Regions from separate parts of the Paenibacillus mesotrionivorans genome, predicted to be linked through region 2. Evidence: riboswitches for the same ligand, from Rfam matches in the RefSeq annotation. Region 2 holds a riboswitch; the other holds the start of a gene.
What was found. A riboswitch is a leader RNA that binds a small molecule or an ion and turns the genes downstream of it on or off. The one in region 2 is predicted to bind ZMP and ZTP.
Positions count from the first base shown of each region.

Region 1: it holds a riboswitch for ZMP and ZTP, as region 2 does, so the genes downstream of both, rpiB (ribose 5-phosphate isomerase B) here and ACI1P1_RS16070 (bifunctional 5,10-methylenetetrahydrofolate dehydrogenase/5,10-methenyltetrahydrofolate cyclohydrolase) in region 2, are expected to answer to the same signal.

Region 1 covers NZ_JBJURJ010000014.1:161,262-176,634, forward strand. Annotated here, with positions in the region: gene atpB (F0F1 ATP synthase subunit A) at 1-773, opposite strand, end outside; gene ACI1P1_RS20760 (ATP synthase subunit I) at 781-1,173, opposite strand; gene ACI1P1_RS20765 (AtpZ/AtpI family protein) at 1,166-1,396, opposite strand; gene wecB (non-hydrolyzing UDP-N-acetylglucosamine 2-epimerase) at 1,680-2,822, opposite strand; gene upp (uracil phosphoribosyltransferase) at 2,925-3,554, opposite strand; gene ACI1P1_RS20780 (serine hydroxymethyltransferase) at 4,100-5,347, opposite strand; gene ACI1P1_RS20785 (TIGR01440 family protein) at 5,386-6,021, opposite strand; gene rpiB (ribose 5-phosphate isomerase B) at 6,049-6,492, opposite strand; ZMP/ZTP riboswitch at 6,610-6,689, opposite strand; gene ACI1P1_RS20795 (low molecular weight protein arginine phosphatase) at 6,767-7,357, opposite strand; gene ACI1P1_RS20800 (manganese efflux pump MntP) at 7,492-8,007, opposite strand; gene ACI1P1_RS20805 (L-threonylcarbamoyladenylate synthase) at 8,117-9,220, opposite strand; gene spoIIR (stage II sporulation protein R) at 9,325-10,044, opposite strand; gene ACI1P1_RS20815 (HD-GYP domain-containing protein) at 10,498-11,538, shown strand; gene prmC (peptide chain release factor N(5)-glutamine methyltransferase) at 11,654-12,541, opposite strand; gene prfA (peptide chain release factor 1) at 12,541-13,614, opposite strand; gene ychF (redox-regulated ATPase YchF) at 13,684-14,784, opposite strand; gene ACI1P1_RS20835 (aminotransferase-like domain-containing protein) at 14,944-15,373, opposite strand, start outside.
Region 2 covers NZ_JBJURJ010000010.1:39,910-55,282, reverse strand. Annotated here, with positions in the region: gene ACI1P1_RS16105 (ABC transporter permease) at 1-733, shown strand, start outside; gene ACI1P1_RS16100 (carbohydrate ABC transporter permease) at 1,200-2,084, shown strand; gene ACI1P1_RS16095 (HAAS signaling domain-containing protein) at 2,126-3,130, opposite strand; gene ACI1P1_RS16090 (PadR family transcriptional regulator) at 3,127-3,465, opposite strand; gene ACI1P1_RS16085 (WecB/TagA/CpsF family glycosyltransferase) at 3,607-4,356, opposite strand; gene ACI1P1_RS16080 (Gfo/Idh/MocA family protein) at 4,478-5,455, shown strand; gene ACI1P1_RS16075 (cyclodeaminase/cyclohydrolase family protein) at 5,447-6,082, opposite strand; gene ACI1P1_RS16070 (bifunctional 5,10-methylenetetrahydrofolate dehydrogenase/5,10-methenyltetrahydrofolate cyclohydrolase) at 6,079-6,939, opposite strand; ZMP/ZTP riboswitch at 7,014-7,096, opposite strand; gene ACI1P1_RS16065 (GNAT family N-acetyltransferase) at 7,165-8,670, shown strand; gene ACI1P1_RS16060 (hypothetical protein) at 8,727-9,269, shown strand; gene ACI1P1_RS16055 (hypothetical protein) at 9,276-9,824, shown strand; gene ACI1P1_RS16050 (flavodoxin family protein) at 9,880-10,506, shown strand; gene ACI1P1_RS16045 (DUF421 domain-containing protein) at 10,583-11,239, shown strand; gene ACI1P1_RS16040 (YnfA family protein) at 11,260-11,583, opposite strand; gene ACI1P1_RS16035 (FtsW/RodA/SpoVE family cell cycle protein) at 11,614-13,008, opposite strand; gene ACI1P1_RS16030 (PadR family transcriptional regulator) at 12,995-13,336, opposite strand; gene ACI1P1_RS16025 (hypothetical protein) at 13,596-13,757, shown strand; gene ACI1P1_RS16020 (phosphotransferase enzyme family protein) at 14,107-15,177, shown strand; gene ACI1P1_RS16015 (MFS transporter) at 15,320-15,373, opposite strand, start outside.

The DNA.
Region 1 (15,373 bases), on a different contig from region 2:
TAATGCTCCTCATGAACCGCAGCCTGCGATATGTAAACCATGGTTAGCATTGTGAACAAAAACGCCTGGATGGCGCCTACGAAAATACTGAAGCCCTGCCATACGGCCAGCATCGGCCAACTGGCCCACGTAGCCATCAAAATAACCCCGATGAGAATTTCGCCGGCGAAGATGTTGGCGAATAGCCGGATGGCCAGCGTCAACGGCCGGGCGATCTGCTCGATCAGGTTCAGCGGCAGGAAAATCGGATACGGCTCCAGGTAATGCTTCAAGTAATGCTTGCGGTTCTTGGTGAAGCCCAGATAGTGAATCAGGAAAAAGACGATCAGAGCCAGCCCCAAGGTGACGGAAATATCCGCCGTCGGTGACTTCCAGAAGTTCAGGGCAATATGCTTGCCAGTCTCATGGGCGTGAGCCAGCATATCGGCATCCACAATCGGGAATCCGAACCAGGACAGCGGTCTTTCAATCTCAAAAACCACTGCAAAGGGAAGGCCCAGCAGATTGCAGATAAAGATGAACATGATCAGCGTCATTCCCAGTCCCACAAAGGGCTTTGCCCGCGAAAGCGGCATGGCGCTGGCCACAATATTGTGGACAAAATCCACCACCCACTCCAGGAAATTCTGCATGCGGGAGGGTTTCTCCACCGAGAGGTTCCGGACAGCAAGCCGGGCAATAATGATGGTGATGAGAATCGCCACAATCATCGGCAAAATAACGGAGATATCAATGTTCAATCCGCCGATACGGAGAATCGGTGACTCATGCATGATGTTTTCACCTCTTTTCACTTTGGAGTCTGTGCTGTCTTGCAGATCCCAGACCGAACAGAAATGCGCATGTCTGGACAAAGAAGAAACCAATAATGGTAGTGCTTATGTGAAAAGCGGGAAAGCGGAGGCAGATGATGACCGCAATGGAAAGCATGGCGACCCTGGAGATAAATCCCAAGCCGGCCCGTTTCCCTGTGTTCTCCAGGGCGATCCGGGTTATGGCATGCACACGGGATTGGAGAATACGGCCGTTAATGAGGCTGATGCAAACTCCTAAAACCAGGCCGGCGGCATAGGTCTTCAACGGTGGGCTGAATGCCCACACAAACAGACAAATCGACATAAAAAACATGGAAGCACGGAAAATGCGGCGCATCAGAATGTCTAATTCACTCATTCGTTTCCTCCAGAATTCGCATGATCATCAGCACAATGCTTCCCAGGCCTGCGAACAGCCCGCCCAATACTCCAATAATTGACCATGGCGTCCAGCCGGTGTGCCTGGCAAGATAGGTGCCGATGAAATACCCGAGCACAATGCAAACCACAAGGTTCATGCCGATTGCACTGGCAATACCCGCATATTTCCAGGGATTACTACGGATAGGGGGTTTGCTCATGGAATCCCGTCCATTCCCGCTGCAATAGAAAACTCAACAGCTTCATAATGGCATTGCGTTCCAATGGATTTTGTTTGTCCAATTTGCCGCAGGCATCAATCGTTACTTATTGTAGCGTCGCCGGGCAAGGTTTGTCAATCAGCACAAATTGAGGCAATTTGATGAACGAGAGCGAAAAAATGCTGATAACTAAAGGATTTTTGATATATAACCAGACAGTGCAACTGTATGGTGTGATTTTAATCATTGACAGCGCTATCTGGTATTTAATGTAAATTATATTTTATGGCTGGAAAGGCTCCGGTTTGGCTTCCACCAGACCGAAATAATGCTTGATCGCCTGCACAATCCGCTCGGAAACCTTGCCGTCCCCGTACGGGTTAGAGGCCTGGCTCATCCTGCGGTACAGCTCCTCATCGGTCAAAAGCGCTCTGGCGCGGTTGTATACCGCCTCTTCATCCGTGCCCACCAGCTCCAGTACGCCTGCGCCGATCCCTTCCGGACGTTCCGTGGTATCCCGCAATACCAGTGCCGGAATGCCGAATGCGGGGGCTTCCTCCTGAATGCCGCCGGAATCGGTCAGAATCAGATGGGTATGGGGGTAAAAGTTGTACAGATCCATCACATCCATAGGCGCGGTCAGCTTGATCCGGGGATGGTTGCCGAGAATCTCCTGGGCCGGCTTCTGCACATCGGGATTCAGATGGACGGGATACACAATCGCCACATCCTCGAACTCGTCGGCAATCCGCTTGACGGCGTTGAAGATCCTCCGGTGCGGCTCGCCGATGGCTTCCCGGCGGTGGGCAGTCATGAGAATCAGGCGTTTGCCTTGGGCCCAATCCAGCAGCGGATGGGAATAGTCCGGACGGACCAGATACTGCATGACGTCGGTGATGGTATTTCCGGTTATGTAAATCGAGTCTTCCGGTTTGTTCTCCTTGCGCAGATTATCTGCAGACCATCCGGTAGGCGCAAAGTGCATGTCGGCAATAACCCCGGTCAGCTGGCGGTTCATTTCCTCCGGGAAGGGGGACAGCTTGTTCCAGGTTCTGAGCCCGGCTTCCACATGGCCCACCTTGATCTGCTGCAGCAGGGCCGCGTAGGAGGCCAAGAAGGTGGTGGAGGTGTCGCCGTGCACCAGAATCAGATCCGGCTTGGCTTCCGCCAGAATCGGCTCCAGCTCTTGAATTACCCGGACCGACAGCCCGGAGAGGGTCTGGCGCTCCTTCATGATATCCAGATCGTAATCCGGCTTGATCTCAAATTGGTTCAGCACCATGTCCAGCATCTGCCTGTGCTGGGCCGTTACACAGACCACAGAATCTATTTCGGCATTATGCTTCGCGAGCTCCAGTACCAAAGGAACCATCTTGATCGCCTCAGGGCGGGTTCCGAAGATGGTCATGACCTTGATCCGCTTCATGGGTTAATCCCCTTCTTTCTCTTCATAGAGCAGGACGGAGCTTCCTCTCCTGATGGGAGGAACTCCGCCTGGCAAAATTTCTATTCTTATACGTGGAGATGACTACTTGGTTCCAAACAGGCGGTCGCCTGCGTCGCCCAGGCCGGGAACGATATAGCCATGCTCGTTCAGGTAGGTGTCGATGGCGGCCACATAGATGTCCACATCGGGATGCGCCTCTTGGACGGCACGGATGCCTTCCGGAGAAGCGATCAGATTCATCATTTTGATTTGGGTGCAGTTGCGCTTCTTCAGCACGTCGATGGCTGCGATGGCGGAGCCGCCGGTAGCCAGCATCGGGTCGATGACAATCAGCTCGCGCTCGGTCACATCGGTGGGAAGCTTCACATAATATTCAACCGGCTGCAGGGTTTCCGGATCGCGGTACAGGCCGATATGTCCTACCTTGGCGGCGGGAATCAGCTTCAGCACCCCATCCACCATGCCCAAGCCTGCCCGCAGAATCGGGATCAAGCCCAGCATCCGGCCGGAGATGATTTGGCACTCGGCTTCGGAAACCGGCGTCTTCACAGTCGTCTTTTCCAGCGGAATATCTCTTGTAATTTCATAGGCCATCAGCGTAGCCACTTCATCCACAAGCTCCCGGAAATCCTTCGTGTTGGTCGTCTCATCCCGGATGAAGGTCAGCTTATGCTGAATCAGCGGATGATCACAAATAAAAACTTTACCCATTCTTTTGTTCCTCCCACAAGAGCCTGAAAACCCCGGTTTGCCTTTTTTGCAACTTCTAACAGTTTTCGGCATAAATCTTATCTATTATACCACAGGTTTTCGCCAATACCATAGGGTGCAAAAGATGGCGCGCAAAGTCCTGCAAACCCTCTCGCCACTCTTTATCCCGGGGGTCAAACTTGGTTCACTGGCTGGCTGTCCGGGAGGCTTCGGTTCGCCGGTTAGGGCTCCCAAGGGCCTTAGGTTCACCTTACGGACTGAGCGGCCGTTATTTCGTGAATACCAGCCTCTTCGGCAGACTAACGGACACGAGAGGCGTTATCGGCTCCGAAAACCATGCAAACTTTCTATTTTCCACCAGATAGCGGATTGTCAGTCCGTAAGATTGAGAAACGCAAATTTTACGTACAATAGCGGATTCTGTGTCCATTGGAGACAGGCACGGTTTAATGTGGGCCAACGTAAGGGGCGCTGCAATGAAGGCAGCGGCAAAAAAACCGGCCTCCCGTATTGGCGGAGGCCGGCAGATTTAAGGAGTCTGGCTCTTAGTAGGCAAGATCCTGGTACAGCGGGAAACGCTGGTTCAGCTCACGGACCATGGCACGGGCCTTATCGTGGGCGGCAGCGTCCTCCGGATTTTTCAGCGTCAGGCCGATAATCTTGGCAATCTCCTTCATCGCTCCCTCGTCCATGCCACGGGTGGTGACGGCGGGGGTTCCGAGGCGGATGCCACTGGTGACAAACGGGCTGGTGGGGTCAAACGGAATGGCATTCTTGTTACAGGTCACCCCAACCTCGTCCAGCAGATGCTGGGCAACCTTGCCCGTCAGGTTGGCGCTGCGCACATCCACCAGCATCAAGTGGTTATCCGTACCGCCGGAGACGATATTGAAGCCCTCCTCCATCAGGGACTCCGCCAGCACCTGGGCATTTTTGATCACCTGCTGGGCGTAGGTCTTGAAATCCGGCTGAAGCGCTTCGCCGAAGGAAACGGCCTTGGCGGCGATAATATGCATCAGCGGGCCGCCTTGAGTGCCGGGGAATACAGCCTTGTCGATTTCCTTGGCCCAGGACTTGCGGGTCAGGATCATGCCGCCACGGGGACCGCGCAGGGTCTTGTGGGTGGTGGTGGTGACGAACTGGGCGTGAGGCACCGGGTTCGGGTGCAGACCGGCAGCCACCAGACCGGCGATGTGGGCCATGTCCACCATGAACAGGGCGCCTACATCGTCAGCAATTTGGGCAAAGGCTTCGAAATCGATGGTCCGCGGATACGCACTGGCGCCGGCTACAATCAAGCGGGGGCGGTGCTTAAAGGCCGCCTTGCGGACTTCATCATAATCGATACGATGGGTGTTCTCATCTACACCGTAGGCCACGAAGTTGTAGAGGATGCCGGACGCATTGGCCGGGTTGCCGTGGGTCAAATGGCCGCCGTGGGCCAGGTTCATCCCCAGCACGGTGTCGCCCGGCTTGATGGCCGCGAGATAAACCGCCAAGTTGGCTTGTGCGCCGGAATGGGGCTGCACATTTACGTGCTCGGCGCCGAACAGCTCCTTGGCCCGGTCACGTGCGATATTCTCCACCACGTCTACATGCTCGCAGCCGCCGTAATAGCGGGCACCGGGATAGCCCTCCGCGTACTTGTTGGTCAGCACGCTGCCCATGGCCTCCAGCACAGGAGTGCTGACGAAATTTTCAGAAGCGATTAGTTCGATCTTATCCCGCTGGCGGTTCAACTCCAAATTCATAGCTTCCAGCACTTTCGGGTCAGCCTTGCGCAAATTTTCCATGGTTACACTCTCCTTATTGGTTATCCCGGACACACCGGTTAATCGCAATTTCCGTCTTCCTGCCGCGTTACCGCGCTGTACACCGCCCGTTCGCCGCCGATCAGCTTCGGCCGGGTGTAGGCCATCTGCAGGTGGGCATGCCCCAGCATCCGCACGCTTGGACGCACCGGGACCGCAACCGGCCGCAGATGCATGCCGATGAGGGTGCCCCCGATGTCCAGTCCTGCGTGGGCCCGCACCGCCTCCACCACCACCGGATCCTTGAAGGTCCGGTAGGCGTAAGCCGCCATGGAGCCTCCCGCCTTGGGCACCGGCACTACGGATACTGGCTCCAAGAGGGGGTAAAGCGCAAGCGCCTCCCGCTCCATCACCAGCGCCCGGTTCAGATGCTCGCAGCATTGGAACACCGGATAGAAGCCCGTCTGTTCCCTGGCGCGGCGCACCCCTTCGAAGATCTCCCGGGCTACACGCTCCGTGCCCTGAGTGCCGATCCGGTAACCCAGCACCTCGCTGGTGCTGGTGCCGATGACCAACAATTGGCCCCGGCGTAGCCCGCCTGCCTGTGCCAGCTCCAGCAGCACCGTCTCCACGGTGCCGGCCATACCCGCATAGAAATCATCGGACTCTGTCCCGGGCCCGCCGCCGTTCTCCAACGGCTTTAGCTCCTCCGTCATCCGGATGCACCTCCCCTTCAAGCAGGCTTATTTGCCTTCCAGCCGCATCGCCTTTTCAATCCGGCCGATGTGACGCTCCCCTTGGGAAAATTCGGTATCCAGCCAGACCTTAACAATCTCTTGGGCAACCCCCGGACCGATGACGCGTTCGCCCATGGCCAGCACATTGGTATCGTTATGCTCTCTGGTGGCCTTGGCCGAAAACAGATCATGCACAAGCGCACAGCGGATGCCCTTCACCTTGTTGGCGGCAATGCTCATGCCAATGCCGGTGCCGCAGATGAGAATGCCCCGGTCCGCAGCGCCGGAAGCCACCTGCTCACATACCTTCTCGGCATAATCGGGGTAATCCACGGAGTCGCCGCAGGTGCAGCCGAAATCCTCCACCTGGTGCCCCCATTGGCCCAGCAGCTCCTTCAATTCATCCTTCAGCCGGAATCCGGCGTGATCCGCTCCCATGGCGATTTTCATCGAATCGTCCTTCCTTTCATGTCAAATATCCTTATTATACCTCACCCTCCCGAAAAAGAAATCCATGGCGCCGTACAAAAAAAGAGCAGAGCAAAAAGCGCGTACACGCTTCATGCTTGCTCTTGCCCAGGCGACCGGCCGGTATCCGCAGTGCTCCATTGTGGTTGCTCCACTCGTCGCCAGTCACACTGCAGTTTAAAGTTATTCTTATCATAACGGATGACACCGCTGCTGTAAAGGCACAACCGCCGTGGGAAATCCTTTGGACTACGGCTCAGGCTCCAGCCTTCAGCCGGCTGATCAGCCGGGCCAGGGCTTCCTCGATTTCATGGGCCGTTTCCTCATAGTCCCGCTTGGACCCGCCGAAGGGATCGGCAATATCGAAGTCAGGGGCAGCCAAATGCAGGCGCACCAGACGCTCCCGCTCCTCGGTAGTAATGGGCTGGCCCAAGGACTTCTTCAGCTCCAGCTCGGATTGAAGGGCGGCCCGCTCCTCCAGCACACCCAAGCGGAATGGATCGTCCATGGTATATTCCTTCAGGGTGTACACCTTCTCCACCGCGTCGGGATGTGCGGCGATCACCTGCTGCTTGTGGAACATGGTCATGGTGAGGATCAAATCCGCCCAGCGGATCTCCTCCTTGCGCAGATAACGGGAGGTCCCCATTCCCTCCCCCGCCCCCTTCTTGTGCAGGATCTCCTCGGAATGGCGGGATACGGGTGCTCCGTCATGCGCCGTAACGCCGGCAGAGCGGACCTCCAGAGACAAACCCTCCCGTTTGGCCATCATCCGGCACAGCCCCTCGGCCATCGGGCTTCTGCAGGTGTTGCCCGTACAAACGAAAAGGATACGTGTGATAGCCACCGGAAAAACCTCCTAAAAGTTTTTCGCCAGAAAAACTGGCTTCGTAAGGATACGCTAGGTTTTTTTGTGCCAGCAAAAAAATTGGCTTCGTAAGCATGTGCTTTTATTTTGGCGCCATGCTGTTGCCATTTATTTTACATGAGGAAGCGGATGCCGAACAAGAGCAGAATGAGCCCGCCCAGCGCTTCCCCGTATTCGCCTACCCAGGCGCCCACCCGGCGGCCCAGCAGCAGCCCCAGCACCGACATGAGCCCGCCGAAAAAACCGAAGATCAGCACCGTCAGGGCGATATCCGAGGAAAACATCCCCAGGGACAGGCCCACACTGAACGAATCGATGCTCACCATCAGGGCAAACAGCAGGATGCCCCAGAAGCTCTTCTGGTCCAGCACCACTGAAGAGCTGCCCCGCAAAGCGCTGTACAGCATATGGGCTCCAAGCACAACCAGCAGAGCCCCCCCGGCGGTTGTGGCCACATTGCCCAGCAGGGAGCTCACGTAATTTCCCATGAACATGCCCATCAAGGGCATCAGAATATGAAAAAGTCCGATGACAAAGCTGACCTTGGCAATATTCACCAACCGGATGCCGCGAAGTCCCATTCCGATTCCCATGGAAAAGGCGTCCATCCCCAGAGCTATTGCCATCATCACAATGGTTATCAATTGTCCCAGCTCAACAAAACCCCAATACAATGCCGATCCCTCCTGTCCGCATACTCCCTTACTTACTGTATGCGGACAACCGTGGGATCATGTCCTAAACCTCCAGCACCCGGCCTCCCGCTGCCTTCCGCAGGCGGTTCATAATCGCCAGGCCGATCTCCTCCTCGGGGTACCCTTCGGCAAAAGCACAACCAATCCCCGCCTCATCCATCCGGCGCAGGGCGGCGAACAGTCCGGCGGCAGCGGCGGACAGGTCCCCGAGGGAACCGCAGGGGATAACCAGATCTGCCGCCTCGCGGTACAATGACGCATGCTCCTCGGGAGCCAGCACGGCAGTTTTTTCCCCGTTCCCGCGGGCATCGTCCAACCCCCGGCGGATCGCCTCCGCCACTGCAGAGACATCGCTCCCCTGCACAATAGTCAGCCGGGCCTGCGGCGCATAGTGGGTGTACTTCATCCCCGGCGCCCGGGGGCGGAAGGTTTCCACACCACCGCCCTCCGATACAGACGAGGCACCCTCCGCCCTCTCCGGGCGGCCTTCGCCCTTGACAACAGGGGCACCGGAAACCTCCGCCAGCTGGCGCAGCGTAATGCCTCCCGGCCGGAGCACATGGACCCGGCCTTCCGCATCCACCTGTACCACCGTGGATTCCAGCCCGACGCCTGTGGCGCCACCATCCAGCAGCCCGTCGATCCGGCCGTCCAGATCCTCCCGGACATGCTCCGCCAGGGTGGGACTGGGCCGGCCGGAGCGGTTGGCACTGGGAGCCGCCACCGGGCAGCCGGAGGCCCGGATCAGGGAAAGCGCCACCGGATGGTCCGGCATCCGGATGCCCACCGTGTCCAGACCCGCCGTCACCAGCGGGGACAGCACGCCCGGACGGCTGGGCAGCACCAGGGTCAACGGTCCCGGCCAGAAGGCCTCAGCCAACCTCCGGGACACCGGATCTACCGCAAGAGCCAGCTCCTCCAGCATGCCCATCCCGGCAATATGGACGATCAGGGGATTGTCCGAGGGACGGCCTTTGGCGGTGAAGATGCCCTCCACCGCCTGTGATTGGCGGGCGTCCGCCCCCAACCCGTATACCGTTTCCGTGGGAAACGCCACCAGCTTGCCCTGGCGCAGCAGCTCCGCCGCCTCTTGAACCGCACCCGACTCCGGAGAGCAATCCGGCGGGACTTGCCAATACTTGGTCATCACATTCGCTCATTTCTCATTTTGGATTGATGCCATTATAGCGCCAACGGAGGCAGCTTGTCACGGCCGCCTCCGTCTGCAATCCATATCCTCACGCCCATCCTTTAAGCGAATAAGCTCTTCACCTTGTCCCACAGGTAGAAGCGCACCTTCTTCTTTCCGGTGCCTTCCCCCGCATCCACCGTGTCCTTTTCTGCAGAGGCCTGCTTGACGGTTTTCCCGGAGAGGGAGGGTTTAGCCTTGTCCACACTGGCGGTCTGTTTTTTCACGGCCTCCATCTTGGCCTTCTCTTCAGGGGAACGGCTGCTTGCAGGCACGGCCTCCCCCTTTTCCCCATCCACAAAGCACAGGGCAGGAAACAGCACGCACCACCAGTTTTGCCCGGCGCCTTGGCCGATGGTGACCCGGAGCGCCTCATAATCGCCGGCCGGATACACCTTGTTGCCGTACATTTTGGCAGGAAAGGGGACTACCCCCAGCTCTACCTGATGCGAATATGTATAACCGTAGCGGGCGAGCTCCCGTTCTACCACCTGGGAGAGCTCAGGCAGCTTGGCGCGGATGAGAATGCGGGCGTCTTCCAGATTATCCGGGTCTAGCACCCAGCCGTTCATTTCCTCCACAATCGCATCGCGGACATGCCGCTTCAAAACCTGATCCTCCGGGGAATCGGAGTTGGCCAGAATACGCAGCCGGATGGATTCCTGGGGAATGACCGCATCCACCACGGCAGCCTGTGCCCGGTTATGCTCCCATGTAACCAACAGAAAGATAAGTGCCAATGCCAGATAAATGGATGATGTCCAGGAATACCGTTTAACCATGCCGCCTCATTCCTTTGCTATAAGCTTCTATGGCATCAGTATGTCCTCTGAAACTATCATTTATACATGGCCGCTCCAAAATACTAGAGTCTGTTTACATGTAAGCGCCAAACAATGTATGCTATTGAGCCATTTCGCCCCATTTTCACCGGATAGCATACCTAAAATGATTGCTATTCCTCTATTTCCGGCGTTGTAGAAGCTCATTTCTTCATATAGCATACATTTTGTGTATGCTATTTTAAGTTTTGGCCCCCTATTTTCGAAATAGCATACTTTTGCTGTTCGCTATCATTCCCGGTTATTATCCATCCGCCCATCCCCGCTCCCACCCTACCCTCAACCCAAGGATCCCCCCCACCCCATCATGCTTGAAAAAAACAGGCCTTCTTCCATTATGATACATTCAGCCCATGTTCCTTCCTGCGTTACCCGCTATAATGAAATTGTCGAATGTTGTACATTTTTCGGGCTGAGGTGGCGCAATTGGAGGAGCTGACAGGGCAACGACTGAAGCATGACATCATAACCGGCACCGGCATGGTCCTGGTGCCCGCCGGCACCGTATTGAACCAGGAGCACCTCCGGCTGCTCCGGTTGCACCGGATTTCCGCAGAGGAGCTGCGCTTCTCCGAGGAGCGGCCGCAGCCCATGTTCCCCACGGCCGAAACCGTCAAACAAGCGGCAGATTATTCGAAGCATATGTTCCAGCAGATCCGGTTGAAGAAGAAGATACCGCTCCTGGACATCAAGCATGAATTTATTCCCTTGGTTCGCCAGGCGGCGGAGGACCCAGACCTGTTCCGGCTCTTCGAGACGGTGCGGGCGAAGGATGAGTATACCCACCAGCATAATGTGGGCGTCAGCGTCCTCTCCACCATGCTGGGCAAATGGTGCAAGCTGGATGAGCAGGAGCTGAATCTTCTGGCCTTGGGCGCGACCCTTCATGACGTAGGCAAAATCCGCATCCCTGACGACATCCTCAACAAACCCGGCAAGCTGACGGCCAGCGAATTTGAGGAGATGAAGCGCCATACCATATACGGTTACGAAATGCTGAAGGAAGTAGTAGGGCTGAACCCCCGGGTAGCGTTTATGGCCCTGCAGCACCATGAGCGGGACGATGGCAGCGGTTATCCCTTGAAGCTGAAGGGTCCCCAAATTGACAAGCTCAGCCGGATCGTGGCGGTGGCCGACGTTTTCCATGCCATGTCATCCAACCGGCCTTATCATACGCCCCTGCCGTTCCATGAGCTCATCAGCCAGATGCGGCTGGGCATCTTCGGGGAGCTGGACCCCCACATGGTCTCCCTGTTTCTCAAAAATCTCCTGGGCAGCATGATCGGCAAGCAGGTGCTCCTGTCCGACGGACGGTATGGCGAGGTTGTTTATATCAATCCCCATGAGGAAACCTATCCCCTGGTGAAGGTGGACAACCTATTTGTAGACCTGAGCCGGGAACGGAATCTGCGGATCAGCAAAATCATCATATAATCGTGCAGCGGCGGAACTGCCCCACATGCCAAAAAAAGCCCCCTTACCGGCAAACCCCAACGGGGCGCTTCCGGCAGGAAGGCTTTTCTTTTCTAAAATAGTATCGATCAGTCCCTTAGTCCCTTTCGGCCAGCACATGCCGTTCAATTCCCGCCAGGTCCTTCACTATGCCCACACGGTCAAAAACTCCCAGCTCCCGCAGCAGAGCAGCCACGTCAGGGGCCTGGCCCATGCCTACCTCGAAGCCGACCAATCTCGGCTTAACCGGCTGCGAAGCCAACTGCTCCGTCAACCTGCGGTAGAAGTCCAGTCCGTCGTCGCCCCCGTCAAGCGCCAGGTGGGGCTCGAAATCCCGCACCTCCCGCTGCAGGTCGGGCAGGTCGCTGCTTTTGATGTAGGGCGGGTTGGAGATCACAATATCCGGAGAAAGCCCCGCGGCATAAACAGGAGCCAGCAAATCCCCCTCCAGGAAGCGGATCCGTCCGGCGGCACCGTTCAGCTCGGCATTCCGTCGCGCCAGCTGGAGAGCCGTGTCGGAGATATCCACCGCGGCAATCTCCCAAGACGGGCAGTGAACCGCCAGAGTCACCGGAATGACCCCGCTCCCTGTTCCGATGTCAACCGCCAAGGGCTGCCGTCCGCTTCCCTCCGGCCACAGGCGTTTTCCCCGGTACATGATCTCCTGCACCAGAATTTCCGTCTCCGGACGGGGAATCAGCACCGCCGGAGCAACCTGGAAGGTCAGCCCGTAGAAGCCCTCCGACCCGATAATGTACTGTACCGGCTCCCCGCCTGCGCGGCGGGACAGCAGCCGCTGCCAATCCAGCTCCAGGTCCTCCGGGAACGGGTCCTGCCAGTTCAGGTACAGCCTGGTTCTGGACCAGCCCAGCAGATGCTCCAGCAGAAGCTGCCCGTTCTGGGCCGGCTCATCCACCCCATGCCGCTTCAAAAAAGAGGAAGCCTCTACATAGGCTTCCCGGATTGTTTTTCCTGTTGCGTCCATTAAGCGGACTCCCCTTTATCCAGCTGATCCGTTTGACTGGCGATGGTCAAGGCGGAGATAATCTCCTCCATATCACCGTTCAGCACGGAATCCAGCCGGTGCAGCGTTAGGCCGATCCGGTGGTCGGTTACCCGGCTTTGCGGATAATTATAGGTTCTGATCCGCTCGCTCCGGTCGCCGGTGCCCACCTTGCTCTTGCGCTCTGCGCCCATTTTTTCCATTTCCTCTTGCATGAACTTGTCGTAAATCCGGGCACGCAGCACCTGCAGCGCCATTTCCTTATTGGAGTTCTGCGACTTGCCGTCCTGGCATGTTGCCACAATCCCAGTCGGGACGTGGGTGACCCGCACCGCCGACTTGGTGGTGTTAACCGACTGTCCGCCCGCTCCGCTGGAGCAGAAGGTATCTACGCGGATATCGCTTTCCTTGATCTCCACTTCGATTTCCTCCGCCTCCGGCAGCACGGCTACCGTAGAGGTAGAGGTATGGATCCGTCCACCCGATTCCGTGGCGGGAATCCGCTGCACCCGGTGGGCGCCGCTTTCGAACTTTAGCTTGCTGTACGCGCCTTTGCCGGAAATCATGAAGATAACTTCCTTAAACCCGCCCAGATCATTCAAGCTGGCTTCCAGAATGTTGGTTTTCCAACCCTGGGCATCCGCGAATTTGGTGTACATCCGGTAGAGGTCGGCAGCGAACAGGGCTGCTTCGTCACCGCCTGCGGCGCCGCGGATTTCCACAATGACGTTTTTGTCGTCGTTGGGGTCCTTAGGCAGCATCAGCACCTTGATGCGCTCCTCCAGCTCTTCCTTGCGGCCAGCCAGTTCATCAATCTCCAGCTTGACCATTTCCTTCATTTCATCGTCCAGCTTCTCGTTCTGCAACGCCTTTGCATCATCCAACTGGGCACAGACAGCCTTGTATTCATTAAACGCTTCATACGTCTCCTGCAAATCCGACTGTTCCTTGGAATACTCCCGAAGCCGCTTGGGATCAGCGGCTACATCCGGGTCGCATAACAGCTCGCTCAGCTTGTCATACCGGTCGGCAAGAGCCTGAAGTTTGTCCAGCACGCGTTACACCTCCTGTAGGTCCGTAATTTCCGTATATTTGATCCGGCCAGGCTATGTTGAAGACATGCCCTACACATTAAACCGGAAGTGCATAACATCGCCATCTTGTACTACATATTCCTTGCCTTCCAGACGCAGAAGTCCTTTTTCCTTGGCGGCGTTCATGGAGCCGTTGACGGTCAGATCCTCGTAGCCTACTACTTCCGCCCGGATAAACCCGCGCTCGAAGTCGGAGTGGATCACACCGGCAGCCTGAGGAGCCTTCATGCCCTTGCGGATAGTCCACGCCCGGACCTCCTGTACCCCTGCCGTAAAGTACGTGTACAGGCCCAGAAGCTTATACGCGCCGCGGATCAGACGGTCCAACCCGGATTCGGACAGCCCCAGCTCCTCCAGGAACATGGCCTTGTCCTCACCCTCCAGCTCGGCGATTTCGGATTCGACCTTGGCACTGATCGGCACCACTTCGGCACCTTCCTTGGCGCCGAATTCCCGCACAATCTGCACGTAAGGGTTGCCGTCGGCGTTGGCCGCTTCCCCTTCGCTGACATTGGCGGCGTACAGCACCGGCTTCATAGTAATCAGGTGGAAATCCCGCACCATCAGCCTTTCCTCATCCGTCAACTCCACACTGCGGGCGGGCTGATCGTTATACAGAGCTTCCTTGATCCGCTCCAGCATTTCCACCTCAAGGGCTACCTTCTTGTCGCCGCCCTTCAGATTCTTGCGGGACCGTTCCAGACGCTTCTCCACCGTTTCCACATCTGCCAGGATCAGCTCCAGGTTGATGGTTTCGATATCGCTAAGCGGGTCCACCTTGCCGGACACGTGGGTAATGTTCTCATCCTGGAAGCAGCGCACCACATGAACAATCGCATCCACCTCACGGATATGAGCCAGGAACTTGTTCCCCAGGCCCTCACCCTTGCTGGCGCCCTTCACAAGACCGGCGATATCGACAAATTCGAAAGCGGTGGGCACTATCCGGTTGGGAGTTACAATCTCGGCCAGCTTCTGGAGACGCTCGTCCGGCACTTCTACTACGCCCACATTGGGATCAATGGTGCAGAACGGGTAATTGGCGGATTCCGCCCCGGCTTGGGTAATTGCATTGAACAACGTCGATTTGCCCACATTGGGCAGCCCGACAATACCTGCTTTTAACGCCATCTATAAACAACTCCTAGACTATTGTTAGTTTGTATAAAAGGATACCACAGTTTAACCTTTATATTATACACTTCCGGGCAGGAGAAATAAAATAAACCTTTTGCATTTATGGAGGAAATATACAGAGGATGGGAAAAGCGGCAGCCCAGTATCGCTTTTTTAAAGCCGGCGGACCAGTCCGGCCAATATCCCAATCCCCCTGGACAGCTCCTCCAACGAAGCATAAGAGTAGGAAAGCCGCAGACAGGGTTTTTCCTCCGAACCATAGACCATACCGGGATTCAGCAGAATTCCCTCCCGGAGAGCGGCGTCGAACAATTGCTTCATGGGCAGGCTGCGGTTAAACTCCATCCAGATGTAGAAGCCTCCGCCGGGGATGCTCCACCGGGCCAGCCCGCCGAACTCCCGGTCCAGCGCCGCCGCGGCGGCCGCCCTTCGCTTCCGAAGCTGGCCGCGGAGCTGCTCCAGATGGCGCTCATGCCAGCCGTCCTCCAGCCATTGTAAGGCCGCCCATTGGGACAAGGAGCTGGCTCCGTAATCGATCTGCATCTTGATATCCGCCAGCCGGTCAATAGCCGTGCGGGGACCC
Region 2 (15,373 bases):
GGAGTGGTTCACCTTCATCTTCCAGATGCCGGACTTTGGGCAAATTTTGTATAACACAGTAGCCATCGCGGGGCTGAAGATTTTGTTCGGCCAGCTGGCGCCGATCGTCTTTGCACTGCTGCTGAATGAGGCCCGGGGCAGACTTTTTAAACGGACCGTTCAAACCTTTGTGTATCTGCCGCATTTTTTGTCCTGGGTGATTATCGGCGGGATTTTTATGGATTTGCTGTCCACGGAGGGGATCGTCAACCGTTTGGTTCAGGCGGTTGGCGGTCAGCCGGTATTTTTCCTGGGGGACAATGATTGGTTCAAGTTTACGCTGGTGGCCACGGAGGTCTGGAAAAGCTTCGGCTGGGGGGCGATCCTGTATCTGGCGGCGCTGACCACCATCAACCCGGAGCTGTATGAGGCGGCAACGATGGACGGGGCGGGCCGGTGGGGCAGAATCCGCTACATTACCCTGCCCTCCCTGGTGCCAACGATGATTCTGCTGGGGGCCTTAAGCCTGGGCAGCATCCTGGACGCGGGCTTCGACCAGATTCTGGTGCTGTACAACCCCGCGGTGTACAAGTCGGGGGACATTATCGACACCTTCGTCTACCGGCAGGGGCTTCTCCAGATGCAGTACAGCATGTCGGCGGCTATCGGGGTGTTCAAGTCGGTTGTTAGTTTATTGTTTATCGCCTTGTCCAACTGGGCGGCTGCCCGGTTTGCAGGATATCGGCTGTTTTAGGGGCGGGGGATGTGGCTGGGGCAGGAGGCGGTTGGATTTGGTTACTAACTGTGCTGGGGCAACGGGTTGGTTGTGTTTGGCTGGGCGCTAACGGAACTACGCGACGCTTAGCCGATGAATGATGCGCGAATTAAATTCTTACGGAACTGAGAAGCTCTTACAGGCAAAATTTGCTGCAAAAACACCGCGTTCTCACTCCTAAGGGCGTCTGAGTTCCGTTACAGGTGCAGAACGCAGATATTTGCTGTTTAAGAGTCGCTCAGTTCCGTTAGCGCCCCGGCAAGCTCTAGCCCCTGCCGCAAACGCAGCATGACCCGGCAAACCCTGCTTACCCCGGCCCCTCCATACCGCCAACAACGCCGAATCCGCCGTCCCCAGCTTACGAAGTTAACTTTGCCAGAGGCAAAGTTCAGCCTATGCTTACGAAGCAAGCTTTCCTACGGAAAGCTCCCAGGAGGTGCTACCCTTGCCATACGATAAATCGGCGGGTTCCCGTATTTTTGAGCTTTTGAACAATACGCTGCTTGCTTTGCTTGCCCTGCTGTGTGCGTTTCCTTTTGTCCATCTGCTGGCGGTTTCCCTGAGCGATTCCGCCGCTACTCTGGCCAACCGGGTGACGGTTGTGCCGATTGGGTTCAACATGGAGGCATACAGCAAGGTGTTCGGCAACACCGCCTTCTTCCAGGCCTTCGGCGTTTCCGTGCTGCGGACGGTGACCGGTACGGCCATCAACCTGCTGCTGATCCTGGTGACCGCCTATCCTTTATCCAAAACCCCACAGGAGATGAAGGGGCGCAACACCATCATCTGGTTCTACATTGTACCTTTGCTGTTCAACGGCGGGCTGATCCCCTATTTTCTCATCGTCAAAAGCATGGGCCTTATCGACAGCTTCTGGTCCCTGGTGCTGCCCAGTGCGGTGCAGATTTTCAACATTCTGATGATGATGCATTTTTTCCGGGGGATCAACAAAAGCATGATCGAGTCTGCCATGATGGACGGCGCCGGCCATCTGACGCTGCTGTTCCGGATTTATTTGCCCGTCTCGATGGCGTCGGTGGCCACTCTGTCCCTGTTCGCGGTGGTGTTCCATTGGAACGACTGGTTTACGGGACTCCTTTTTCTCAACGACAATAAGCTGTGGCCGCTCCAGACCTATCTGAAGCAGATGATCGTCACCATTGACGTCAGCAAGCTGACCAAGGATGATCTGGACCTATTGGGAAAACTCTCCAATAAATCCCTGCGGGCGGCCCAACTCTTGGTGGCTACGGTGCCCATCCTGCTTTTGTACCCGTTTCTGCAGAAATATTTCGTCAGCGGCATTACGGTAGGCTCTGTAAAAGAATAAACGAAACTCCCCCTTCAAGGCCGAAGGGGGAGTTCTTCTGTTTACCGTCTCGAACCCCGGCTCCGCAGGAAACCGTCCACGGAGTCCCAGACGCTGATAACCACAACCACAAGGATGAAAGCATAACCGCTGTTATTGGACCAGGTGATGAGATCATCGGAGCCTGCTTTTGCAAAAATCTCGTTGAAGGTGCTTTGCAGAGAGACGTTCCACAAAGCTTCATCATTGACCATCACTGTGATCAAAGCACAGATCAGAAGATTGAACAGTGTGTTGCCGACGGCCAGCGGGAACGTCCATCTCTCCAGTACCAGCTTCCATATGGATAACAATAGAGCGAACAGGCCGGCTACCAGAATAAAGATGCTGTAAACGGACAAATGCTCGGTGTTGAAAAGAGGTGTAACGGTTCTGCCGGACGGATTACTGGAAATGACACTGATTACTTCAGGGCGGGTCAGAAGCAGGAAGGTGAAAAATATGGCGGCGCAAATACCGATAATGGTACCGCTCTTCGAGATTTTGCTCCTCTTGGACAGGGACTGGCTGGGCAGATTCTCGATCCGCCAAGGTTTGGCCTTCGTGAAGGTAGGACCGCCCAGGACATTCTTGCGCTCCAGAACCACAAATATAATCGTCACCCATAGAGCAGCCTGAAGCAATCCTTCAATCACCCCGCCTACCGTTCCTGCGATGTAGCTGGCTATACTTTCGGCCGCATTATATGCTCCCGCATCGTCGAACATCCAATCTAGGCTGATCAGCACCGTGAAGGTAACCGCCACAATGCCCAATACCAGCTTCAGCACTTCGATGTACCGGTCATACACAGCCGGACCGATTAAATACCGCTTGGTGGGAGAGTATTGCAGGGCAAGCTCCGCAGGGTCTCCCATGGATTCCAGTACCTGACGGATATCCTCCTCGCTGGGATCATCCGGCAGCATATCCAAAATATTGGACCGCAGCTCCAGCTTCACATCCGACTGGAGCTTCTCCGGCAGGCGGTCTGCCACCGCATCAATATACCGTTCAATCAGAGTCATTTCTCATCGTCCTCCTTCAATAACATGGCCAGTTGGCTGCTCATTTGCATCCATTCGTCCTTCAGCCTCTCATAAACCGCTTTGCCGGTTGGGCTGAGCATATAATATTTCCGCGGTCTGCTTTCGGTGGTATCCCATTCACTGGATAGAAGGCCCTGCTTCTCCAGCCGGCGCAGGAGCGGGTACAAGGTGTTGGCTTCAATGGCGGCCTGCTTCTCCTCCAGCTTCTGGACCAGGGAGTAGCCGTATTCGGGCGACCGCAGCTGGCTCAATACTGACAGCACCAGCGTTCCGCGTTTGAGCTCCACGATCAATGTGTTCATGAGCTCGTCGATGGATTCCATATCATCACCTCACTGTTAATATACTGTATGACACACAATATAGTCAATATATAAATATCATGGATTTTAAAATAATGGTTCATTCCGCCACCCGCAAAAAAAGAGAGGCATCATCCTCCCTTGTAAGATCCTCTATTTCCGGATAACCGCCCGGTAAAAAAACTTGGGCAAAGCGGATTGCCGCCGCCACCGGGACTTTTGGCCTTTGGCCACGGGAACCGTCAGCAGCCGGTGCAGCCATTCCAGGTTCATAGCCTTCCAGATGGCCGGTGCGGGCTTCACCTTACCCGAGATTACATCCAGGCTTCCACCCACGCCAAACACCAGCTTCACCCCGTCCAGCTCCCGCTTGTTCCGGTAAATCCACTTGTCCGTGTAAGGCGCGCCCATGGCGATAACCAGCACATCCGGCTTGGATTGTTTCATCTCCTGCAGAATGGAGAGCTCCTCGTCCCCGGAGAAAAATCCGTTATGTCTGCCTGCCACCACCACTTGGGGATAGCGGGTTTGGATATTTTCCACTGCAGCCAGGCTGGTAGTTTCGTCCGTCCCCAGAAAGTAAAAGCTCCATTTCCGGTCATTTCCCTGTTCCAAAAGACGGAGGAGAAGATCGTATCCGGTAACACGCTCCGGCACAGGGTCGCCCTTACGCTTGGAGGCCATCACGATGCCCGCTCCGTCGGGCGTGATCAGATCCGCTTCGGCGATGATGGTCTGCAGCAGCTTGTCCGTTTGGCGGACGATGGCAATCTCCGGGTTGGCGGTGATCAGGTGGAACAGCTTCGGCTGCTCCTGCCGGATGTGTTCAGATAAGAGCTCTACCGTTTCGTGCATGGTCAATTTGGAAAATGGGATGCCCAATATATTGACAGTGTCTATCATACGCTCACCTTTCCGTGGGCGGGCTTAAAGCCGCCCTTTTTTCCTCTTCCCAATAGTATACCAATATGCCACAATGAAGCATATCAGGGATTTCCAATACATGGAGACAAAGGAGAAACGTATGGGAACATTTACATTCGGAATTATGGGCGCCGGGAAAATTGCCAAGAAATTTTGCGCCGCGGTAAAGCTTATTGAGGGCTGCAAGGTAACGGCGGTATCCAGCAAATCTTTGGAACGGGCCACGGAGTTTGCAGCGGAGCAGGGTATCCCTTCCGCGTATGACAGCTATGAGCAGATGCTGGTCCGGGAGAAGCCGGACTGCGTCTACATCGCAGCCACAACAGATGCTCATTATGAGTTATGTATGCTTTGCCTGGACCACCGGGTGCCGGTGCTTTGTGAAAAAGCCATGTTTGTGAGCAGTGCGCAGGCGGAGACGGTATTTGCCCGGGCCAAAGAACTGAATGTATTTGTTATGGAGGCTATGTGGAGCCGATTTTTGCCTGCCGTCAACCAGGCCAAGCAGTGGCTTACCGAAGGACTCATCGGCAAACCCCAATCTTTGGATTTGGCCATCGGATTCGTGGCGCCGGCTGACAAGACCAACCGTTATTTTAACCCCGAGCTGGGCGGCGGAGCCGCTTATGATATTACGGTGTATGCCTACGAAATCGCTACATACATGGTGGCTGCCCCTATCGAAGATATGCAGGTGGCTGCCATTTGGGCGGATACCGGCGTGGATGTGACCAATCATATCATCCTGCGTTATTCGCATTTGTTGGCTTCCCTGCGCACCAGCATTGTAAGCGCTTTGGACCAGGGGCAGGGTCTGGTGATCTATGGCGACAGCGGCAAAATCGTCGTTCCCCGCCCCCATTTTGCCTCAGAAGCCCTTTTGTATACGAACCAACAGGAGCCTCACATCCATTATAAGGACGAACAAACCCAAAACGGCTTTGTCTACCAAATCCAAGAAGCCATGCAATGTATCCGGAACGGCCAAATCGAAAGCTCCACCGTGCCTCATGAGCTGACCCTGCAGTGTGCACGGCTGTTTGACCGGATTGGGGAAACACGGCCGCAGTTACTCTGAGATTCTGGTGTGGACAATCTGTAAGGTGGAGCTTTTCAATTCATAGATTTCCTCCATCAGGGCGGAAAGCTCCTCCCGGTAAGGCCGGACCTGTTCCGGGTCCTTCAGCGAGGCCAGGTTAATTTCTACTGTGAGCAAGGCGGATTGTGCAGCCGCCTCCAGCAGGATGATTCCAATACCCAGATCGGAGATGACGTTTTTGTTGGAGATTTCAGCAATGCTGCGGGCATGGGCCATACCCGTTCGGCACACCGTGATCAGGCGGAGGGGAACGGCGATGGCTTGCAGAATGGCATGGTGCAGCGTATTTTTGCGGTACTGTTTTTCCTCATCTGTCTGTTTGGGGAGCTTCAGGGCATCCATGTACTGATCAAAAGAAGCGATGTCCGCTTGCAGCAGCCTTTCACATTCGCCGGTCAGCTCCTTCATTTCCTGAAGGACTTGGGTAATCTGGGGCTGGAACGCAGCGAATTTTTCACCTTGGGACAAGCTGCCTGCCATGGAGGTCATGGCTGCCCCCAGTGCAGCGGCAACGGCGGCGGCGCTTCCTCCACCGGGTGTAGGGCTGGAGCTTCCCGCCTGCTCCAAAAAATTCCGGATGCTTTGATCCCATATAGGATTGCTCATTTTCTATGCGCCTCCTTGGATTGAAGAGAAATGGCCTTCATCAGGTTTTGAAACAGGATCGCGGTTGTCAGGGTTCCTACTCCGCCCGGAACCGGGGACAGGGCCGCAGCAACCATTGCTGCTTCGGGAGATACGTCGCCTGCGATTTTTCCCTCCTCCGTTTCATTGATTCCTGCATCGATAAGAGTCAGATCGGCGTGCACCATCGCCCCCTTCACCACATGGAGCCGGCCTACGGCAACAAAGGCAATTTCTGCATGACCCAAATGAAAGGCCAGATCCGGTGTGCGGGAGTGGCATACCGTTACCGTGGCATTTTCCCGCTGCAGCATATGGAACAGGGGAAGGCCTACGGTTTGTCCCCTTCCCACCAAAGTCACCTTTTTACCCTCAAGGTTGTATCCGTAATGCTTCAGCAATTGAATACAGGCTTGGGGAGTTGCCGGATAAAGTCCCGCTTCCCCTGTAACCACAGCCAGCTTGTTGGCGGGAGTCACACCGTCGATATCCTTCAACGTGGAGATGGCAGCTGTAATGCAGCCTGCCTGAAGATGCCCGGGCAGAGGCAGCTCCAGCATGATCCCGTGAACGGAAGGGTCATCATTCAGACGGGTGATAAGCTGAAGGATTTCATTTTCCGGGGTGTGAGACGGGAGGGTATGGAGCGAAAACGCCACCCCCAGCTTTTCCGCAGTTTTTTGTTTGGCCTGGGCGTAGTAGAGAGAGGCGGGGTCACCCTCCACCAGTACCGCTGCCATGTGGGGGTGAACATCCTCCTTCTTTAACCTCTCCACTTTGCTTCTAACTGAATCGTATACCTGCTCCGCCGCTTCCTTGGCTTTTAAAAGTTTAACCATCGGCATTCCCTCCATACAAATAGGATTAAAAAGCAAAAAAAGCATCCACGGCAGCTTATGAATAAGCGCCACAGATCCTTTTCCCAGGCGAACGGAATGATCCGCTGTATGCTTCCCTGTGGTTGATTCCACTTTTTCGCCAGTCACATACAGCATTATGTGCTTCATTCTATCAGAGCATCTGGGCAAATGGAAGGCAATCCAAAGAAATGGAGGCCGGCACCAATGGGGCAGAGGGCCAATCTACTGATCGTCAGAAATCAATCCTATACGCTGTATTACAGCCACTGGTGCGCGTACACTCTGCCGGTAAGCTTGTTCTGGGGCGAGCAATATGCCATACGGTTTATTGAGCTTCAGAAGCGAGTCGATGAATCCGGATGGTTGGATGATAAATGGGCGGAGGGCGGAGCCGTCCTTGATCTGGAGCGCAGAGTGCTGCTGTTTTACGGAGGGGAGGATATCTTGTACGATGTACCCCTGCGGAATGTATTGTTGGGGCTGATGAAGAATAACTGGCCGGGGTGGGAAATTCGTTGGGCTCACGAAGGGATCGCGGATCTGGCGGCATATGTCGGGTATCCGACCGATAAGGTTTTGTCCGTCCGTGAAGCGTCACGGCATGAGGTAAGTCTGGCACCTCCTGAGGAGAAAAAATGGGTTGACCTGGTGGCAAGTGTTGCATTCTCCGAGCAGGAATTGCTGATCTTCCCTTTAGAGGGGGAACTGGAGAATTTTTTGACGCGAGGTCCCCGGCTCTTGGACGGAATAGAGAAATCCTATGGCCTATCTAGTCTTGACTTAAAGGAATGGTCGGATCGATTCCCTGTGGGTGGCTTCCATATTGATGTGAAGGGGGAAAAACTGCAGGTGTGGCATGCAGAGCCCGATCCGGCATTAACCCCGAGGCTCAAGGCAGTATGGCCCGGTTGGGAAATCATCAACCAACGAAACAGCTATGAATCGCAGGCTGCCTGCACTTACGGACGGCTGCAATTCCAGGAATTGAACCAGCCTGAGCTATTGGCCCAATTAAAAACCATGCTTCTAAGTGAACCGGCCAGCCCTGTGGAGACGCTGGTTCGTTTCGCCGAGAAGGAAGAGGCTGCAGGCAAAAGGGTGGAGATCAACCCGGATGCTTTGCAGGACCAACGATATGAACTGCCCAAGCAGTTGAAGGAGGAGCTGTTGATCAAAGCCATTATGAATATGAACAAAAACCTCTTTCATTCCCTGGAAGGCACTAGGCTTCAACTGAGGACCATCACCATGGACGATGCGGCGGAGATGCTTGCTTATTTGTCCGATGGAGAGGTGTCCCGGTTTATCGGCTGGAGGCTGATGCACACCATGGAGGATACCCGCGGGCATATCGGAGCCTTGCTGGCACGGGAGGAGGCAGGCACCCATTTGTATGCGGCCGTGGTTTTGAAGGCAACAGGGGCTGTTATCGGAAACGCAATGCTGTTCAATATGGATGATGAGGCGGGCCATGCGGAAATCGGATACGTATTTGACAAAGGATACTGGGCCCAGGGTTATGGCACGGAATGTGTGGCATTGGTGGACAATTTTGCATTCGGTACGCTGCAGCTCCGTAAGCTGTATGCCTGCGTGAACCCGGCTAACCTCCCCTCCGCCCGTATTCTGGAGAAAAACGGCTATACACTGGATGAAGTATTATCCGATGGGAGCCTGCGATACCAAAAAGAAAATGGGTTGATCGTCTAAAATATGGAACATCTGGATTCGTCCTTCCGTCTGTATGGGAAAGGAAGGTGTTGACCGTGAAAAGCTGGATAAAAGCGCTGCTCATCGCAGCCGGATTATTTGCTGTTCTATTCCTGCAGCATCCCCGTAACGCCTTTGCACTTCTCTGTGCACCGCCTAACCCCATTGATGTGCTCTATGAGCGAAGCGATGGTATCGTTCTTGCCAAGGTGGAGAAGGTGGCCCGCGCGGAGGACAACACGATCGTTCAAGTCCGGGTGCTCAAAAGCTACAAAGGGGTGACCGATAACCACTTTTCCTTTGGCGAAAGTCCCGTGTACGGCTCTTATTGGGGACCAAGCGAGAAGGGGCAAACCTACTTGTTTTTTCTCAGGAAAGGTGATGCCGGCTGGGAGAATCCGCTTTGTTCTCCTACACGCAAAGAGGCGGAGGCAGTGAAGGAGCTGGCCTTTTTGAAGGGGAAGGAAATTCCTCTGAATGGAGTTCCCGAGTCCTCCGGGCCTTCCGGCGGAAGGGTATGGCAGCTAACCGGCGGAGCGCTGGGCTTATTCGGCCTTCTGGGTTATGGGGCCTACCGGTTTACCAGGCGGAGGAGGTAACAGAGGATGATGACCGTGAAAAGATGGATAAAAGCATTGCTCATCACGGCCGGAGTATTGGCCATTCTATCCTCTCAGCCTCCCCGTTTTGCGTCTGCCCTCAGCTGTTCGATGATTCTTTCCATCGAGATGAACTACGAGAAGTATGACGGTGTGATCCTTGCCAGATTAATGAAGGCGACCCGTACAGAGGATGATCCCCCGAGCGTTCAGGTTCGGGTGCTTCAAAGTTATAAAGGAGTAACCGATTCCCGTCTTTCCATCAGAGGACTTCCATTCTGGGGGGAGCCAAGCCAGGAGGGGCAAAACTATCTATTTTTCCTGAATAAAACGGAAGCCGGCTGGGAGTATCCCATTTGCTCTCCCCTATCCCCGCAGGAGAATATGACTGACTGGGAGCTTGCTTTTTTGAAGGGGAAGGAAATTCCTCTGACTGAAGTCTCCGAGTCGTCCGGTCGAAGGGTGTGGATGATTACCGGCGGAGCGCTGTGCTTATTCGGCCTTCTCGGTTATGGGGCCTACCGGTATATCCGGCGACACGAAAAATACCTTTGACTCCACGCCAAGCAGTGGGTTTATACTGGTCCCAGAACGCAAGGAGGGACCCATAATGAAAATTATCGCCATTAACGGAAGCCCCCGCAAAAACGGGAACACGGCGCAGGCTCTGGAGATCATGGCCCATGAACTGGAGCAGGAGGGCATTGAGGTGGAGACCATCCAGATCGGCCACCTGGATATTCATGGCTGCATTGCTTGCGGCTATTGCTCCAAATCCGAAGGGAATACCTGCGCCTTCACCAAGGATCCAGTCAATGAGATCGCAGCCAAAATGCGGGAGGCGGACGGTTTTATTCTGGCTTCTCCCACGTATTATGCAGGCATTGCCGGAACCATGAAGTCGTTTCTGGACCGGGTCTTCTACACCAGCTCCGGGTATTTCCGGTTTAAGGTGGCGACCTCCCTGTCCGTGGTCCGCCGGGCGGGTGGGGTAGACGTGGTTCATCAGCTGAACAACTATCTGAACCTGGCGGAAACCCTTCTGCCTCCGTCCCAATATTGGACTGTGGCTTACGGACGCGAGAAGGGCGAGGTGCTGCAGGACGGGGAAGGCATCCAGACTCTCCGCAAAAATGCCAATGCCATGGCCTGGCTGCTGAAGGTGGTGGAGACCGGCAAGGAAAAACTGGGGCTTCCTGAAGCGGAACCGCGGGTCCGTACCCATTTTATCCGGTAATTCCTGCATATCCTGCCTTCTCTCTAAGAACACTAGAAGAAACTGGGGAAGACAGGAGTGTGGCGGATTGAATTGGATGGATACGTGGGGAGAGTTTTGGAAGTCGGGTGTGGTTATTCTGGGGGCCATGGTGCTGCTGCGGATCGCCGGGCGCAAGTCCATTTCCCAAATGACCATTCCGACAACAGTGATCATGATCTCCATCGGTACCGTAATTGTGCAGCCCATCGCCGATAAGAGCATCTGGATGGCGTTGGTGGCGGCCACCACCTTTATCTCGATTCTGGTGGTACTGGAGATGTTGGAATTGAAGTGGAATTTTTTTGAAAAGCTGATGCGCGGCAAAACGGTGACCCTGATCCGGGACGGCAAGATGCAGGTGAAGGAGCTGGCCAAGCTCCGGATGACGGTGGACCAGTTGGAGATGAAGCTGCGGCAAACGGGGATTTTCCGGATGGGGGATATGAAGACGATAACCATGGAAACCAACGGTCTTATCGGCTACGAGTATATACCGGATGCCCAGCCTCTCACCTACGGCCAGATGAAGAACCTCCTGTCCCAATATGCGGCGATGGCCGGAATCGGGCAGCCCCCTGCCCTGGCGGCAGAAGCCCAGGCCGGGGCTAAACCCTCCCGAGACACCGCGGATGCCATTACACCGTCGGATAACAATTTATTCGCAGAGCTGAGCCAGGAGGGGGAGCATCATGCTTATCCGAAGCTGGATTAAGCCTCCGCCTCCTGCCTGCTTCAACTCCGGGGCGCCCATAACATCACCCAGACTCCTGCCATACAGATGGCTGCCCCGATCCAATCATAGAGATCGGGCGTTTTTTTGTCCACCAGCCATCCCCACAATACGGCCAATATGATGAACACTCCGCCATAAGCAGCATAGACCCGGCCAAAGGAAGGGAATTTCTGCAGGGTAGGGATGACCCCATACAAAACCAAAATCAGGGCGCCCAGAACGCCATACCACATGGGCTTGAACTCCTTCAGCCACAGCCAAACCAAATAGCCTCCTCCAATTTCGGCCAAACCCGCGGCAACAAACAACAGTACGGCAAACATGGAAATTCCTCCTTTACCTTTTTTAGACCATTACTCCCCATTTTTTCTCCCAAAATCAATAACCAGCTTCCGCTCCCGCCACGTAATGAACGGCCGATGAGCAGAGGAAGACAACATGCGGTCCCTGGCCGCACTCCCGTTCCGGAAGACGGACAGCATTAGTCCGAGGAGTCCCATGTTTATGACCATCCCCCCAAGACCATAAGAAATGAGCGGCAGCGACAATGGGGCAAAAAGCAAAATGCCCGTATTATACGTAATGTAATGGAATGTTTGGAGAGCAAAGGTCAACAGAACAGAGTATGATACCAGTTGGCCTAATACGCTCTTTTGGCGCCAGCATTGCCGGAAGCTGTGGACGATAAAGAGAACAAGCAGTGCAACGATCAGCCCAAAGGGCAGCCAGCCTAGTCTGAAAATCAGATAGGTGAGCATCAGATCGGAGTGTATGGAAGGCAGCGGGAAGGACTGTCTTTCCGCAAACTGCTGGGGCATGGTACCGTTTCCCCATAGCTGGGCATTCTTCAGCAGGCTTCTCATCACCAACGCCACATAACCCCCTCCCAGAGGATCTGATTCGGGATGCAAGAAGTTGCGCAGCCGCTCGATGTTATACGGGGTGCGGAGAAGGGTGGAAGCAAACAGCAGCGTCGCCCCCAAGAAGGGCAGATAGGCCCATAGATAACTGCGAAGCTTGTTAACCTGGAACCAATTTTTGGAGATAGCAACTCCAAGGATCACCATCCCGCAGGTTACAGTCAGCACAAAGCCGGCAACCGTAGGAACCATCCAGGCTAAGGCGGCGGGGAACAGAATGGCGCCTACGCAAACGGTGATGCCCCAATATCCTTCTCCTCTCATGGCATACACCATACCTGAGATGCCTAATGGAAACAGCAGTGAGCAATAGGTAGCGTAATATGGGGCGCCTCCTCTTAGAGGAGATATAAAGAGAGATATTAAAAACAAACAAAGGATTGCTATGTAGGTAGTTTTTGGATATTTACCGATGATGGAAAAGTCGATAAGATACAAGATTATAAAGACGCCCAGGCCAATCAAAGCAAATTTAAACTGATATCCCACCATGATGGGGGTACGAAACCGAGTCGCGATATCATTTTGTACCAGCGCTTGAAGAATAATCCCCACCACCACTATAACGAAGACCACACCCAGCATTCCCCACTGGGGTTTGGGCCGGTGGACACGGTCCAACTGTATTCCTACAGTTACAGGATCGCCCATATCGGCAATGGCATGTTCCGTAGCTCTGTCTTCCGTAGCTCCTTCCTGTATGTACGCCTCCCGTTGGTCCATGAGGTGGCTGTGGATTTCCTGCGATACGGCTTCACGGGCTTTTTTCCAGCGGATCTGACTGCAGACGGTGTTGGTGTATTCCCGCAGCTTCTCAATGGGTGGCATAGGTGGCACCTTCATTCAAGATGTTTTGGACAGCCTGGGCGTATTTCAGCCATTCCTGCTTTTTGTCGGCTAGCTGGCCTTTGCCCTTGGAGGTCAACCGGTAATACTTGCGCAGACGCCCGCCGTCTGCCTGCTCGTCATAGGACGTCACCATCCCGTTTTGCTCCAGGCCATGGAGAATGGGGTATAGGGTGCCGGCCTTCAAGTGGAAGGTCTGGTCGGATTTTTTGGCTAATTCCTCGATCATCTGGTACCCGTACATATCCTTATGCTCCAGCAGCTTCAACACCAGCAGCGTGGTGCTGCCGGCAATCAGTCCCTTGTCCATTCCGTGTGCCTCCATATATCGATTAGCTACATATGAATATATATCGAGGATCTATATATGTCAACCTGTGTGATCTTCTGGCGGCTGCTTAATCGGAAGCTTTATTTATAGCAATACTCGCCCTTGAGGAAAATGGAAGAGGGGACTATGCTCGAAATATCTGGTTTAAAGGGAGCGATGTACCAAAATGGAGTACAACGAACTGGCAAGCTTTTTTTGATAACCATGCGCCGCATTATATGAAAAACGGATGGTTGAGGTGAAGGAACGGAGGTATTTCCCGTTTGAGCTAAAAGCGATGTTTGCTCAGGCCGGGCTGAGGGTCGACCATGTATGGGGAGGCTCCTTGGGAAAATCGGAGCTGCGCCAGAATATCCAGTGGGATGCCATCGAGATTATGGTAACCGCCACCCTTCCATAGCCCGGTTCAAGGCAATGGAGCGCACAAACACCATAACCCGGTCCAGTAGCATAGGCCAGATGGGGGATGGAAACCTCCCAGAGAGGTGTAGCCGCAAGGCTTGGTTAGCTAACGGACCCCACAGCGCTTATTTGGTCCGGAATCATCATTTTCTTGTTTTCGCGGACTCCACGGCCCTTATTTGTCCCGATTCTCCTTATAACAAGAGGATTTGGGGTGAATAAGGGCTCTCCTGTCCGTAACATTTCCAAAAGTGGTCATTTCGGCGAAATAAGGTCTGTGGGGTCCGTTACGGGCGCACCCGCACCCCAAAGGTTACTTTACTACCAAAACACGAAGGAGGACACATTTGAACCATAACGAGGTTGTTCACATCACGAAGACTCATTTCCTTGGGCCCATCTCGGAGTTGTACGGGCTAGAAGGATACGAATTCAGCCCGGTCGAAGGCCATGACGGAGGCCGCAACATTGTATTTACCTGCGAGAAAGAGGGGGTGGCGCCCCTAATACTCCGTATCGCCTATTTACCGGACCGGAGCCGCCAGGATGTGTTGGCCGAGGCAGAATACATCCGTTATTTGGCGGCCACCGGCGGCAGTGTGGCGGATGTGATTCCCTCCCGCAGCGGGGAGCTGGCGGAGGAAATTACACTCGGGAGCCACACCTACCTGATCTGCCTGTTCCACAAGGCCAGAGGCAAATCACTGGCGGAAAACCATTACCGTTACCGCGAGGGTGCACCCCTCACCGAATATTTCTACAACTGCGGCAAAACCCTGGGCAAGCTCCATCACCTGTCCAAGGGTTACCGTCCAGTCCGCCGCCGGTATACCTTTTTTGACAAGTACAATACGGGCTACATCGGTGAATTGATCCCTGTCTCCTTATCTCTGCTCCGGGAGAAGCTGGCCGAGCTGTTGGCTTCGCTGGAAGCCCTGGACAGAAGCAGCGAAGTGTTCGGAATGGTCCATTTTGACTACAGCGACGGGAATTACAACATCGATTACGATACAGGAGACATCACCGTGTTCGATTTCGACAACTCCTGCTTCTGCTGGTACATGTACGATCTGGCCAATCTGTGGACACATGGGACGGGCTGGATCCAACGCGAGCGGGATACGGAGAAACGCAGGCGGTTTATGGAGGAGTATTTTGCAGCCGTGCTGGAAGGGTACCGGTCCGAAACCGGATTGGAGCAGCAGATGCTGGATCAACTCCCACTATTCATTCAAACGGTGCTGATGGAAAACATCGTGGATGCCTTTGAGGTAATGCGGCATAACGGTGAAGAGCCGGAGTGTGATGAGGAGCTGTTGTACAAGATCAAATGTATGGAGGAGAATATTCCGTATATGGGGTTCTACCATGAAATCTACTCCTGCGAAGCGCCGTTTGAGTATGAGGCAGACAGATAGCGGGTAGGCCGAGCGCCGTTCTAATACCGTCTCCCCCTGCGCTGCATATTCCAATGGAGGAGACAAGGGCTCTATATTCTGGCCAAAAGCAGGGAGGCACGGTGATCGTGCTCCCTGCTTTTTAATTTGCTCCTCCTTCTCGTCAGCTTTCCGCCGCTTGATCTTCCTTCGGCTTGAGGGCGAAGGCGGACAGCAG